4 regions of the Paenibacillus sp. FSL H7-0716 genome follow, and region 3 is predicted to be linked to each of the others. Evidence: predicted binding sites of a transcription regulator. Region 3 holds the regulator's gene; each other region holds the start of a gene.

Region 1 (3,609 bases), 270 kb from region 3:
CACCTCGTTTGTAAACGATTTCTCTTTTATGATCGATATGTAAGATAACTATGAATTGAAAAGGGGAGTTTCAATGCGTAAGTACTCTAGCGTGCTACTAAGCCTCCTTGTGGCCGGATCGTTGTTAACCGCTTGCGGCGGTAATAACAATAACGGAAACACGACAGGAAACAAGGAAGGGGAAGCGACTACTGCGCCAACGAATGCTGCAACAGATAATGCTGGCAGTGCTACAGCAGCGCCAACTGATGATATCACACAAAGAAAAGTGACCATCAAAATTCACTATCCAACCCCTGACCTAACCGAAGTTAGAGCACAGGAAGATGACAAGATCAAACGTTTCCAAGAGGAATATCCCAATGTTGAAATCGTCAAAGACGATTGGCAGTACAATGTAAGTGAAATCGGCATCAAAATGGCAGCAAATGAAGCTCCAACCTTCTTTAACACTTACGCTACAGAAGCAAAATTCTTAGTTGAAAAAGGCTGGGTAGCTGACATTACGGATCTGTGGAATAAATACGAATTTAAGGATCAAATTAACCCGGTTCTCCAAAATCAATTTATCATTGACGGAAAAGTATTCGGCGTAACTCAAAAGGGTTATGTAACAACCACAATGATCAACAAAAAAATGCTGGATGAAAAAGGCGTTGCTGTTCCACCTATGGATTGGACTTGGGATGATATGCTGAATACCGCTAAAGGCGTAGCTGATACCAAAAAAGGGATTTCTGGTATTGCTCCAATGGGTAAAGGGAATGAAGCAGGCTGGAACTGGACCAACTTCCTGTTCGAAGCTGGCGGTGAAATTCAGAAGATTGAAGGCGGTAAGGTTGTAGCTACTTTTAATTCTGAGGCTGGGATTAAAGCGCTGGATTTCTACAAGAAACTTAGATGGGAAGCAAACGCGATTCCTCAGGACTGGGCACTAGGCTGGGGCGATGCTGTAGGCGCATTCCAACAAAGTCGTACAGCAATGGTAATGGCTGGATCTGACGGCGTTATTGAGCAAGCGTTGAATCAAGGCGGTCTGAAACCAGAAGATGTACTTACGTATCCAATGCCTGCGATGGAAAAAGGCGGAAAACACACTGGGGTACTTGGTGGTGACTACCTTGTAATCAATCCAAATGCAACCCCAGACGAGCAAGAAATGGCATTCCGTTATATTACATTTGATTACTTCTCTGATAAAGGTCTAGAAGCACTGGATGCGGTTCTGCAACAACGTACAACGGATGGCAAATACTTTATTCCGCCGCTCTTAGATTACTATTCTGCAGATTCTGACTTCGGTAAGAAAACAAAAGCTGTGTATGATAAATATACAAATGTATATCAATACAGCCCTGATATTTTAGGTTTGCTGGACGGTAAACCGGAAGCGCAATACAATACACAGGACTACTATGCAACCATGTCCAATGTAATTCAAGAGCTGTTCTCCAAAAAAGGAACAGATTCCAAGACACAGCTTGAAGCTGCTGCCAAAACAGTGCAAGAGAAATTCTTCGATACAATTAAAGTAGAATAGGCAAGGAAGAACAGAACCGGCTCCTTTAGGAGTCGGTTTTTTTATGTTTATATTATTGATATTTTTATAAATTAACACGACGGGTGACACTCGACTATTTTTTAGAGGGTCATGGGAAAAAATAGAGTGTCAACAAAATTAGATTTGCTTTTTTAAAATATTTTTGCGAACGAAAAGGTAGAAAATGGGTATTGGTTCTTGTCTTTTTAAACATAAACTTTAGATTTAAGGGATATTACAGCGTAAATAATGGTAAAAAACCTATAAAATGATCGAATGAAAGCGCTTTGAAAACAAATCAAAAAAACTTTATACTTTGTGAAAGATTTCACTATACAAGGTGGAAATGATGTGATAAGATAAATGTGTAGAGAAAAACAACCTAAAAATTGACAGGAGGACGAGGGAGATGGCAGTTAAGAACGAAGTCGCCGCCCAAGTTAAACAAACTACCGCTGAAGAGTATATTCAGACTTTGGTGGATAAAGCGAAAAAAGCACATGAGGCATTCATGGCGCTGGATCAAGAGCAAGTTGACACAATCGTTCATGCAATGGCGTTGGCTGGACTCGACAAACATATGTACCTCGCTAAATTGGCTGTAGAAGAAACTGGCCGCGGGGTTTACGAAGACAAAATTACTAAAAACATCTTCTCGACAGAATATATCTGGCACGGAATTAAATACGATAAAACAGTAGGCGTTATTGAAGACAATGCTTATGAGAGCTTCCAAAAAATTGCTGAGCCCGTCGGAATTGTAATGGGTATCACACCGGTAACCAACCCTACATCCACCACGATGTTTAAAGCGTTGATTTCGATTAAGACACGGAACCCTATTATATTCGGTTTCCACCCATCTGCGCAAGAGTGTAGTGCAGCAGCTGCTAGAATTCTTCATGATGCGGCTGTAAAAGCTGGCGCACCTGAGAATTGTATCCAATGGATTGAAATGCCAACGATGGACAAAACAAATGCTTTGATGAACAACCCAGACGTTGCACTTATTCTCGCAACAGGCGGTTCTGCAATGGTAAAAGCAGCTTATAGCTGTGGTAAACCAGCTCTTGGCGTAGGTCCTGGTAACGTACCTGCATTCATCGAAAAGAGCGCGGATATTGATCAAGCCGTAACGGACATCATTCTTTCCAAAACTTTTGATAATGGTATGATCTGTGCTTCCGAGCAAGCTGTTATTATCGAAGAACCAATCTTCGATCAAGTGAAAAAGAAAATGATCGCTAATGGCTGCTACTTTGTTAACAAAGAAGAAGCTGCTAAACTTACTAGCGGCGCTATGAACGTTGATAAATGTGCGGTTAACCCAGCAATCGTTGGACAATCCGCAGTGAAAATTGCTGAAATGTGCGGCATTCAAGTTCCTGCCGGCACTAAGATTCTGGTAGCAGAACTTGAAGGTGTAGGCACTAAATATCCATTGTCCGCTGAAAAATTGAGTCCTGTGCTTGCTTGCTACAAAGTTAAAAACGCAGATCAAGGTATCGAACGCGCAGCACAAGTTGTTGAATTTGGTGGTATGGGCCACAGTTCGGCTATCCACTCCAACAACGAAGAAGTAATCATGAAGTTCTCCAATCGTCTGCAAACAGGACGTATTCTCGTTAACTCGCCTTCCACTCATGGTGCGATCGGCGATATCTATAACACTAACATCCCTTCGTTGACGCTGGGCTGCGGATCTTATGGTCGTAACTCCGTGTCGCAAAACGTTACAGCAATCAATTTGATCAACGTGAAAAGGGTGAATCGTCGTACCGTGAATATGCAATGGTTTAAAGTACCTGACAAGATCTATTTCGAAAAAGGCGCTACACAGTACCTGACCAAAATGCCTGATATCACACGTGTCGCAATTATCACTGACCCAATGATGGTTAAGCTTGGATATGTTGAGAGAGTTGAACATTATCTGCGTCAACGCCAAACTCCTGTAGCGATCGAAGTGTTCTCGGAAGTTGAACCAGATCCATCGACAACTACAGTTGAAAAAGGTACAGCAATGATGAACAGATTCCAACCGGACTGCATCATCGCACTTGGTGGTG
Region 2 (3,609 bases), on a different contig from region 3:
TTAATGGAAATTAACATGGGGACCTGGGAAGGAATGAATACGGATCAGATACAACTAGAATCCCCTTTACAATATTCCCATTTTTTCACCAGACCCGATCTATATATTCCTCTAACCTCAGGTGAAACTTACAAGCAGCTTGAACAAAGAGTAGTGCCGACAATGGAGCGCATCATAAACGATAACGTAGGGCTAGAAGTGCTCATCGTCACGCATCGGATGACTTTAAAAGTCATTATGGCTTATTTTCTCAATAAATCATTGCAGGAAATTGGGGAATTACCGGATATTCTCTCTACAGCATTATGTAAAGTAACCCTAACTGATAACAATACAACCATCGATCTGTATGGAGATACTTCACATTATCAATGACTATGGGTCAAATAATAAAAAGGTAACTCCGATTAACGGGGCTACCTTTATAGGGTTCAACATTAAATATCCACACTTTTGATTATAAAACTGCGGACCTTCATCCATTTGCCTGAAATGAATTCATCAATCGTTTTTGTCTTTGGTCTAACGCAAAAGCGGTGTTTTGCCCCTTTATCAAAACCCACAGCTTCAAAAATTAGGCTGTCCCCTATTTGCTCCTTGAAGAACACCTGCTTTAATCCCAACCTATTTAACATTTCAAGCTTTACGCTCTCAATATATGTGCGCGAATACTCCTTAGACATATGTGTTCCTCCTAGTAGTGGTAGTAATAGTATAAGTCAATATGAAGAAAATCAACAATAGTTCATATATTCTTCCACAAAAAAACAACCAGGCAGCGATTCTCCGTTGGAGGTTCACTGCCTGGTGTTTTGGGTCTGCGGTAGTTTACTTGAGTAGGTTTTATGAGCTAAGCTTAATCATTCGTAGCTTTCGGATACCCACTTCGTTGTAACGCAATATCTTGATGGAATTCTTAAGGTAACTGCATTTTATACACTTATTCCATATCCACAAGGGATAATTCTAACTTTAAGTGTATTCTATACAATTAAAAACTAGAGAAATAGCCTATAGAGTATTAAATCAAGAAAATAGATGTACTAAATACAGCTAATTTCATTGGCCGAGCATTTTGAGCATTTTAGTTGTACAAAATACAGTTAAAACCATCTACTGTACACTTCAAATTTTCATACTCCAATAATTCACTGCTTCAATACTCCATTACTTGTTACTTCAAGGCTTCCGTCGGCTCTCATATGGTAACTAGATGGGGTGTAGTCCATTATGAGTCAGCCCATTCATACTGATTCCTTTTTCCTGAACCTATCCGGATAATTCTATCTATATAGTTAGTCCTTCTACTTCTACCTAATCGAAATCATCATAAACTTATTTAACTTCAGTTGCCCCAGTCACTTTACCTTCAATCCCTGCAGTTGCTTTCACATCTTCGTTTGCGAAGTAAAGATTTCCATCAATAGTCGAGGTTTCATGCAGATTAAATCCGTTTGCTTCTACATAAACATCACCTTTAATGGTTCCGCCTTGAACTCGTAAATTTTCGCTTTGTACAGTTAACTTAGGTACAGTGAGTGTGTAATTGGCAGTAACTTTGTGATCAGCGTCTTGGGCATAAAGAGCAATCTTACGGTAGATATCGCCGTCTGCGGCCCCTTTATCATGGAATTCGCCTTCAACAACAACATCTTGGGCAATAGTCACATCATTTAGAATGGCAATAATCCAATTTCCATCTTTACTTACAGCCTTGGTAAACGCATCTGCTTGATTTACGATTGAAGCTGTAGTAACTGCATCCGTTTGCTCTGTAGTTGGAGCCGTAGTAGCCGCCGAATTAGTCGCATTATTATTCGCACCACAACCAGACAAGACTGCAACCGAGACGCCTGCTACTAACATCATTTTAAATAACTTCATTTTAAATCCCCCTTGTTTTTGATTATAAATTAATTATATATTAAAATTTTTAATAAACAGGTGAAAATTTTCACAATATTGTGTCGTTATCTGAAGCGGTTTCACAAAGATCACTCATCTCCATCCGGAATCGTATCCATAAGTAACACCTCATCTCGCTGCCCGTTTTAAGTTCATAGATCTTAATACTTATTTACCCAAATTTTAAGAAAGGTCACAAAGGTGATTAATTCCACACAAAAAGGACACTTCCAATAACTTTGGAAGTATCCTCATAATCTTTATTACTATAAATCTTTAGATTAGATATCCTCTTGAAAAAGATATGGAACCATCATACTCTACACTTACTTTTTTAATGTTAGGTTTATGCAAAACATCAGCATAAAAATAATACAGCGGAAGGATGGCCATTTGGTCAATAAGCATTTTTTCAGCTTTTGCATAAAGCTTGTTTCGTATAATTTAGCTTAAGACGATTATCAAGCAGATTTTCCCAGGGTCTCAAAGTCTACTGGAATGCCCAGATTCTTGTTCCAGCTGTTAATAACGGCTTCTGCAATTTCTTCATGACCTTCATTGATAATAATCGAGAAATTAGGAAGTTGAGTTAAGTCCTCTTCCTTCAACCCTTCCGCAATTCTTCCATTTCTAGAAACTTAGCAGGGTCATCTAAATGCTCACTCACCCCCCATTGACGCTTTAGAATCAGAATGTTAATCTTTAGAAAATATCACAAGGATAAGGGAGCTATTTACTGGTGAAAAAGACAACCATGAAGGACATCGCACTTCGTGCCAATGTCTCCGTCGCAACAGTGAGCTATGTTCTGAATCGTGTCGGCAACCAAACCATTCCTGAGAAAACGCGCCAGCAGATTCTTCAGCTTGCCGAGGAACTGCATTACATACCGAATCTGGCAGCACGTTCACTTGCAAATCAGAAAACAAGATTGGTCGGTGTGCTTGTTAACACATCAGCCCATACCCCACACTGGAAGCTCCATGCCCAGTTCTCATTTATACATGCCTTGGAACAACGGTTAACAAATGCTGGTTACCATACGCTGCTCTATTCACTTGATGTTGACCAGCCTTCTTTGGATATTATCGTAGAAAGAAAGCTGGAGGCTGTATTTCTGATCGATGTGCGCGAGGAAGCCTTTTATTCGATCTCCAAACATTTTGTAGAAGGAATTCCTTTGATTCTGATCGACAGCATGATTGAAGATAAACTCTTTAAGCAGGTCCTTTTCAACTATCGAGCAGTTCTGCAAAAGGTAAAACCACAGGACCTTTCACAGGTATGTTTAATTATGGAGAGCTTCAATAACTGTTTCCTCACCCGCTTTATTCAGGACAGTATTCCATTACCTGAAGAAGCGATATTTACCGTTGTCAATTTGGAGGAATTAAATACATTCTTACAGGGAGGGGGCTATAAAGAGGCCATTGTCATTAATGAGTTTATTGGAAGTTACGTTGAAGTAAACGGGAGGTTCGAACAACTCTCTGTGCTTTGCACCTGCAATTGTCCGGAAATATTAGGCGATGACGTTCATAAATTCATTTTTACTGGGGATAAAGCGGCTACTGCATTTGAACTCATGGACAAATTATTGCATCATTCTGACTACTCCGCACAAGAAAATAATTGCTATTTTGTAGAATAATTTTTTTGGCTATTCACTTAAGCGTTTAAGTTGAAAGGAGCATAACTTATGCC
Region 3 (3,609 bases):
CAAAGTGAATCAGGGGATGATGAAGAGCTGAATTTAAGCGGCCGGGGTGGTGATTTCTGGGAGACGGTGGCAAGCGATACCGACTCCTGTCTGGGCCGTTCCTGTCCGTGGTTCCGCAAATGTTATTATCATAGGGCTAAGCATGAAGCTGGGATTGCTGACGTGGTCATTACAAACCACTCTAAGCTATTCGCAGATGTTAAGGCTGGGCACCAGCTGCTTCCGGCTTACGAGCATCTTGTCATTGATGAAGCACATCATTTAGAAGATGTGGCTGGTAAACATCTTGGCATGCATATGAAGCATTTCACTGTGGCACACACGTTATCGCGACTGTATAAAGATAGCCGAAACGGACAGCTTCCTGCTCTGCGCCAGATATTACAGTCGTCAGGCAGTGAAGAGGCTTCAGAATGGAGCGGAGTCATCGATCGGATTTACCCGGATCTGCTTACCGTCAAAGAAACCTGGGATGCACTCAGCGACAAGCTGTTCAGCCTTTTGCCGGAACGCAGTGATGCAGGGGCGGGGGAAGCGGGACAACTGGTTATGCGGTTGCTTCCCGCCCGTAAGCCGAAGGATTGGGATGAATTAGTTGCGCTAGAGAACACTATGAATCTGACGTTAAGCGACATCATCCGTAAGGGTGATAAAATGCTTAACGAGATGCGTGACCAGGAAAGCCAATCCTCAGCAGACAGTCTTGTTACTGATATTAGCGGTTTATTTAAGGATTTGGCTTCCATCCGTGAGCAAGTAAGATTCTTTATGGGGCTGAATGACGATAATGTAGTATATTGGCTGGAGGCAAATGGAAATTACCGCAGCAAATCACTACAGCTGTATGCCGTCCCTGTGGATGTTAGCAGCCAGCTTAAAGAGTTGTTCTTCGATAAGAAAAAAAGCATCGTGCTTACCTCGGCGACGCTGTCTGTAGATAAATCTTTTCAATTTATGATTGATAATCTCGGACTTAACGAAGCTGCGGAAGAGGGACGTCTAATGACCTCACTCCTTCCATCTCCCTTTAAGTATCGTGAGCAGGCACTGTTAGTTATACCGCGTGATTTTCCTAGTGTGAAGGGCAGTGTGGGCGATGCTCGATTTGTCGATACACTCGTACAGTCATTATCGGAAGCTGCTAAAACAACACGTGGGCGGATGCTGGTTCTGTTTACTTCTTATAAAATGCTGCGTCAGGTATATGATCCGCTTAAAGAGGCTTTGGCCTCACAAGAGATTACGGTGCTTGGTCAAGGCGTGGAAGGTGGCAGCCGGAGTAAGCTGATCCGCCGCTTTCAGGACAGTGCAGCATCCGTTCTGCTGGGGACGAGCAGCTTCTGGGAAGGTGTAGATATTCCAGGTGAAGCACTGACTTGCCTGGCCATCGTGAGACTTCCGTTTCAACCGCCGAATCACCCGTTGGCGGAAGCGAAGTCGGAGTTATTGCAGGCCCAGAAGAAGAATCCGTTCATGAAATTATCAGTTCCTCAAGCGGTTATTCGTTTTAAGCAGGGATTCGGAAGACTGGTTCGCACGGCGCAGGATCGCGGAATAGTTATTGTTTATGATACAAGGGTTATTGAATCTCATTACGGAAAGTATTTCCTTTATTCATTGCCTGGTCCCAAAATGGAGCATATGCTTACTGATCAAATGGTCCCTCGCATAGCGGAATGGCTAGAGGATGGCGGCGCTTCTTAAAACGCTCGTCTTCAGTTTAGCTCCTCCTTATCCTTAAGGGCGGTCTGTTACAGTACCGCCCTTAGTAAGGAGAGGTAGACGTTTGAATATGGATTTACACAAGAACATTATTATTTTTAGGAGGAAAAATATGAAATCGGATAAAATATCAGAAGCCGTTGTTCGCAGACTACCTGTGTACTTGCGTTTTTTGAATGATCTCCAGAATCGCGAAATATTAACAGTTTCCTCTCAGGAACTTGGACAAAAGCTTGATCTTAATCCCGCACAGATTCGTAAGGATTTAGCATATTTTGGTGACTTCGGCAGAAAAGGTATCGGCTACGATGTAACGTATCTTATTGAGAAAATCCGTCATATCCTAAAGCTGGATCAACAGCTTAATGTAGCTTTAGTTGGAGCAGGTAATCTCGGACATGCCTTGTCTAATTACAATGCATATCTTAAAGATACTATGAAAATCACGGCTATATTTGATTCGTACGCTCCTAAGGTTGGACGTAAGATCAACTCCCTTACTGTGCAACCGATGGATGAACTAGGCAGCACGATTCGTGAGCAAGGTATTCGCATTGCCATTATTACCGTACCTGATTCAGAAGCTCAAAATGTAGCAGATATTCTCATTTCTTCTGGGATTGAAGCGATTTTGAACTTTGCCCCTGTGATTCTGAAGACACCACCGAATATCCGGGTGCATGCAGCTGATTTTACAACTGATCTGCAAAGTCTTGCTTATTACTTGCGGGATGGAAAGGAAGAAAGCGAACATGAACAACAATAAAACGATAATTAAGGGCGGGTATTTTCTGACTCCGGGAACGGATGAGCCGGTTCTGAGTGGATATATGACTATTGAAGATGATTTAATCACTTACATAGGAAAAGAAGAGCCTCAGATGGAAGCTGGAGTGCAAGTGGTTGATGGCAGCCGTCTGCTGTTCATGCCTGGACTTGTAAACACACATGGTCATGCGGCGATGTCTTTGCTGCGTGGATATGGAGATGATTTAGCGCTACAAGTGTGGCTTCAGGAGAAGATGTGGCCGATGGAGGAAAAGTTCACCGGAGATGATGTATACTGGGGAACCTCCTTATCTGTATTGGAAATGCTGAAGGGTGGAACTACGACCTTCCTCGATATGTATGATCATATGGACCGAGTAGCCGAGGTAGCTGAGTTATCAGGTATCCGTTCCGTATTGATGCGTGGTGTGATCGGGTTATGTCCAGAGGATGTACAGAATCACAAGCTTGCGGAAGCGATTTCTTTTGCCCGTAACTGGCATGGAAAGGCTGACGGTAGAATTACTACTATGATCTCGCCACATGCCCCTTATACTTGCCCTCCGGACTTCCTGGTTAAGTTCGTGCAGGCAGCGCATGATCTGGATTTACCGATGCATACGCATATGTCCGAAACGAAACGTGAAGTGGAACAAAATGTGGCGGATTACGGGTTGCGTCCTGTAGCTCACTTAGAGAAGCTTGGAATGTTCACACGTCCCTCGATAGTTGCACATGGTGTTCATTTAAATGATGAAGAGATTGAGATCTTGGCTCGCCATAATGTGGGTGTATCTCATAATCCGGGCAGTAATTTGAAGCTGGCTAGCGGAGTGGCTCGGGTTACTGATCTTCTAAAAGCTGGTGTGAAGGTGTCTCTTGGCACGGATGGCGCGGCAAGCAACAATAACTTGGATATGTTTGAAGAGATGCGGCTTGCAGCTCTCATTCATAAGGGTGTCAGCGGTGATCCAACGGCTGTTCCAGCTCCAGAGGCTCTGCGTATGGCTACAGAATATGGCGCGCAGTCCATCTTTTTAAATAATGTAGGCAGACTTGCTGTAGGGATGAAAGCTGATTTCATTGCTATTGATATCGATCAGCCGCATTTGCTGCCAC
Region 4 (3,609 bases), on a different contig from region 3:
TGATCATTCCAACACTATTATAGAAAAAGCTAAACAAGCGAATAAAATAACCGTCGTCGGTGCTGGATATATCGGCGTTGAACTGGTGGAAGCTTTTCAAATGAATGGTAAGCAAGTTACGCTAATTGATGGTGAAGATCGCATTCTGAGTAAATATCTGGACCAAGAATTTACTGCACCGATCGAACAATCTTTTCAGGATCATGGGATTAAATTGGCACTGAATGAGAAGGTCAGCTCTTTTGCAGGCAAAGACGGTAAGGTTACAAAAGTTATTACAAGCAAAGGTGAGCATGAGACAGATCTGGTCATTCTCTGCATTGGTTTCCGTCCTAATACTGAACTCTTAAAAGGTCAAGTCGATATGCTGCCTAATGGTGCCATTGTAGTCAATAACTATATGCAGACTAGCTGCCCGGATGTATATGCCGCTGGCGACAGCTGTGCGATTCATTACAACCCTACAGGCAAACACGCCTATATCCCACTGGCAACCAATGCTGTGCGGATGGGAACCTTAGTTGCACGCAACTTGGTAACAGAAACCATTCCTTATATGGGTACACAAGGGACTTCGGGCATTAAGATTTATGAAGACAATATCGCTGCAACAGGGCTTACTGAAGAAGGAGCTAAGGCTGAAGGAATGGACGTAGAAACCGCCATGATTATTGATAACTACCGTCCGGAATTTATGCCAACCTTTGAGCAGGTTCAGTTAAAAGTAGTGTTTGATCGCGCCACACGCCGTATTCTCGGGGCTCAAATTATGTCCAAGATGGATCTGACGCAATCGATCAACACAGTGTCTGTATGTATTCAAAATCAAATGACAATCGACCAACTAGCCTTTATCGATTTCTTCTTCCAACCGCATTACAACAAACCTTGGAACTTCCTGAATACAGTAGGTCTTCAAGCGCTGCCGACAACAGTACCAAGCAAAGAGGCTGTAACGGTTTAAAAAGAAACGATTGTTTCTGAGTGATTTATCGACGAAAAGACAACCTTATAAAGCTAGAAAAGCAGCGATTCTCCTGTAACGGGAGGATTGCTGCTTTTTTTGTTAGGTGCAGAATGATTAGCTGCTTGGGTAGATGCAATCCAATGGCTTCGGTGATGGTAGCAATCCAAATATGCTCAAAAGTTACGACTAGGGTCAACTGTGTCCGATCGTGCTGAGTCATCATCCCTCCGCAGAAGCTTTCGGACTCAGAAGGCGCTATTTAGCAATTAATCGCCGTTTGAGTGTGATTTCGGACTCCAATGCAGCTATTACATAGAATGAGGTACAACTAGTGTGTTTTTCGTGCTAATAGCGACTATGGGGTCCGATAGCAAGCCAAATGTGCTCAAAAGCTACGTATAAGGTCATCTGAGTCCGATCGTGCTGAATCATCGCCCTCCGCAGAAGCTTTCGGACTCAGAAGCCGCTATTTAGCAATTAATCGCCGTTTGAGCGTGGTTTCGGACTCCAATGCAGCTATTACATGGAATGAGGTACAACTAGTGTGTTTTTCGTGCTAATAGCGACTATGGGGTCCAATAGCAAGCCAAATGTGCTCGAAAGTTAAGATTAGGGGCATCTGGGTCCGATGTCCGGGTGTGGGCCAAATATGCTCAAAAGCTACGATTAGAGTCATCCGAGTCCGATAGAATGCCGATAGTGAAGTATGACGATAGTGAAGTATGACGATAGTGAAGTATGACTATAGTGAGGTATGACTCCAGTGAGGTATGACTCCAGTTAGGTATAGCTCCAGTGAGATATAGCTGCATATAGGGTCAACTGAGTCCGATAGCTGCTGCGTACGCCCAAATGTAATCCAACGAAACAAGATATGCTGGCTTAGTAGGTCAGTCGCAAACTTCTAATTGTGCACAGGTCGGAGTAAATTTGACATGTCAGTGAAAACTTTCACTTAGTTTTCTCAAAGTGATAATTATCACGTTAATGTGTTTTACGACACGCTACAATGGTCATAAAGGAACAAATTTGAAGTAAATAGATGAAGGGGATAGGAACCATGGCTTATAGCAAACCGCAGCAAATTGCCGAAGTAACTGTAGAGAACGGCATAAAAAAAGCTCATAATCCGCTAAGTACCGTACTTATTCTGGGCTTTTTGGGAGGAGCGTTTATTGCGCTCGGGTTTTTATTAGATATTCGCGTCATTGCTGGCGCACCACAGGAATGGGGTTCCATTGCTAACTTTATCGGAGCCGCAGTCTTCCCCGTTGGGCTGATCATGGTACTCCTTGCAGGTGGAGAACTGCTAACAGGAAATATGATGGCCGTGCCGCTCGCTTTTATGGCTAAGAAGATTTCTTTCTGGGAAGTTGTGAAGAATCTTTTGCTCATTACGATTAGTAATCTGGCAGGGGCATTATTTGTAGCTTATTTCTTCGGTCATGTGGTGGGTTTAACTTCAGAGGGTGTATATTTAGAAAAATTGGTGGATATGGCTGGTCATAAAATCGATGCAGAATTCTTTCCGGCATTTGTTTCGGGTATCGGCTGTAACTGGCTCGTTGCACTGGCCGTATGGCTCTCCTACGGAGCAGATAACTTCAGCGGCAAAATCCTTGGTATTTGGTTTCCAACAATGGCCTTTGTTGCGATCGGATTCCAGCACGTTGTAGCTAACATGTTCCTAATTCCAGCAGCTATTTTTGAAGGTTATTATTCATGGGGGCAATACTTCACTAACTTTGTTCCCGTCTGGCTCGGCAATCTAACGGGTGGAGCAATATTTGTCGCAGCTGCCTATTGGATGGCATACTTGCGTAAAGCACCTACGGCTATTCAATCCGTAGATAGCATGTCCGGCAGCAGTGTCAAAAAACACGCTTAAGCTCGTCTTATAGAGCACTCCATAGAACATTCAAGGTCTGCCTTATTGGTGGCGTTAATGTTTTAGGGGTGCTTTTTGTTATGTAGACACAAAAAAATCCGCCGTGATATATCCGCGCTCGGGGGAACGAAATCGGATCACGGCGAATTTTGAAGGGGGAGTGTTTCTAGGCTCTATTACCCCGTCTTTCGGATAGCGAATCAGTTTCTTCTTGTTTAGTTTGCTTTACGGACGACAGCCACGGCTTTAAAATAAGAATAGATATTAGAACTAGGGAGGACTGCGGACGTGAACCCCAAGGGAGACGGGATATTTCATGCGATATGTGCGTTTTATCCTCTAGATTTCATGCGTACTTTATCACGATAAAACGTCAATGTGTATGCTTGCTCATAGCCCTGTTTTGGGATGATACTGGATGAATTAATGACACATATATAACAGGGGATGTACACTACTTATGAAGTTTTTACAGGCATATCCAAAAGAAGTGAAAATATTTCTAATTGCCAGCCTAATTAACGCAACAGGTAGTGCGCTGATGTGGCCGCTCGTTACGATGTATGTATTTGATGAGCTTGGACGCAGCATGTCAGATGCTGGACTGGTGATTCTTATTCAATCGGTTGGTGGGATCGTGGGTCAACTACTCGGAGGCTCACTCTATCATAAGGTAGGCGTTAACCGGCTGATTGTCGGTGCGCTCGCCATGAATGCTTTAGCACTGTTCACCTTGCCGGCAGCTAGTAACAAC

What was found. The regulator Rex, encoded in region 3, represses fermentation and respiration genes when NADH is low (regulators of the CRP and FNR family bind a similar motif). The targets are predictions, from matches to a motif close to TTGTGAAATATTTCACAA.
Region 1: the regulator Rex is predicted to act here: its motif matches at 1,857-1,874, upstream of adhE (bifunctional acetaldehyde-CoA/alcohol dehydrogenase).
Region 2: the regulator Rex is predicted to act here: its motif matches at 1,943-1,960, upstream of MHH60_RS13025 (polymer-forming cytoskeletal protein).
Region 4: the regulator Rex is predicted to act here: its motif matches at 1,907-1,924, upstream of MHH60_RS29200 (formate/nitrite transporter family protein).

What each region holds. Positions count from the first base shown of each region.
Region 1 is NZ_JBBODA010000002.1:298,419-302,027, reverse strand. It holds gene MHH60_RS04235 (ABC transporter substrate-binding protein) at 74-1,540, shown strand; gene adhE (bifunctional acetaldehyde-CoA/alcohol dehydrogenase) at 1,950-3,609, shown strand, end outside.
Region 2 is NZ_JBBODA010000008.1:107,984-111,592, reverse strand. It holds gene MHH60_RS13035 (histidine phosphatase family protein) at 1-375, shown strand, start outside; gene MHH60_RS13030 (hypothetical protein) at 438-683, opposite strand; gene MHH60_RS13025 (polymer-forming cytoskeletal protein) at 1,336-1,884, opposite strand; gene MHH60_RS13020 (hypothetical protein) at 2,367-2,513, opposite strand; gene MHH60_RS13015 (LacI family DNA-binding transcriptional regulator) at 2,645-3,556, shown strand; gene MHH60_RS13010 (MFS transporter) at 3,605-3,609, shown strand, end outside.
Region 3 is NZ_JBBODA010000002.1:28,559-32,167, reverse strand. It holds gene dinG (ATP-dependent DNA helicase DinG) at 1-1,704, shown strand, start outside; gene MHH60_RS02965 (redox-sensing transcriptional repressor Rex) at 1,835-2,488, shown strand; gene MHH60_RS02960 (amidohydrolase) at 2,475-3,609, shown strand, end outside.
Region 4 is NZ_JBBODA010000041.1:4,809-8,417, forward strand. It holds gene MHH60_RS29195 (FAD-dependent oxidoreductase) at 1-964, shown strand, start outside; gene MHH60_RS29200 (formate/nitrite transporter family protein) at 2,028-2,855, shown strand; gene MHH60_RS29205 (MFS transporter) at 3,316-3,609, shown strand, end outside.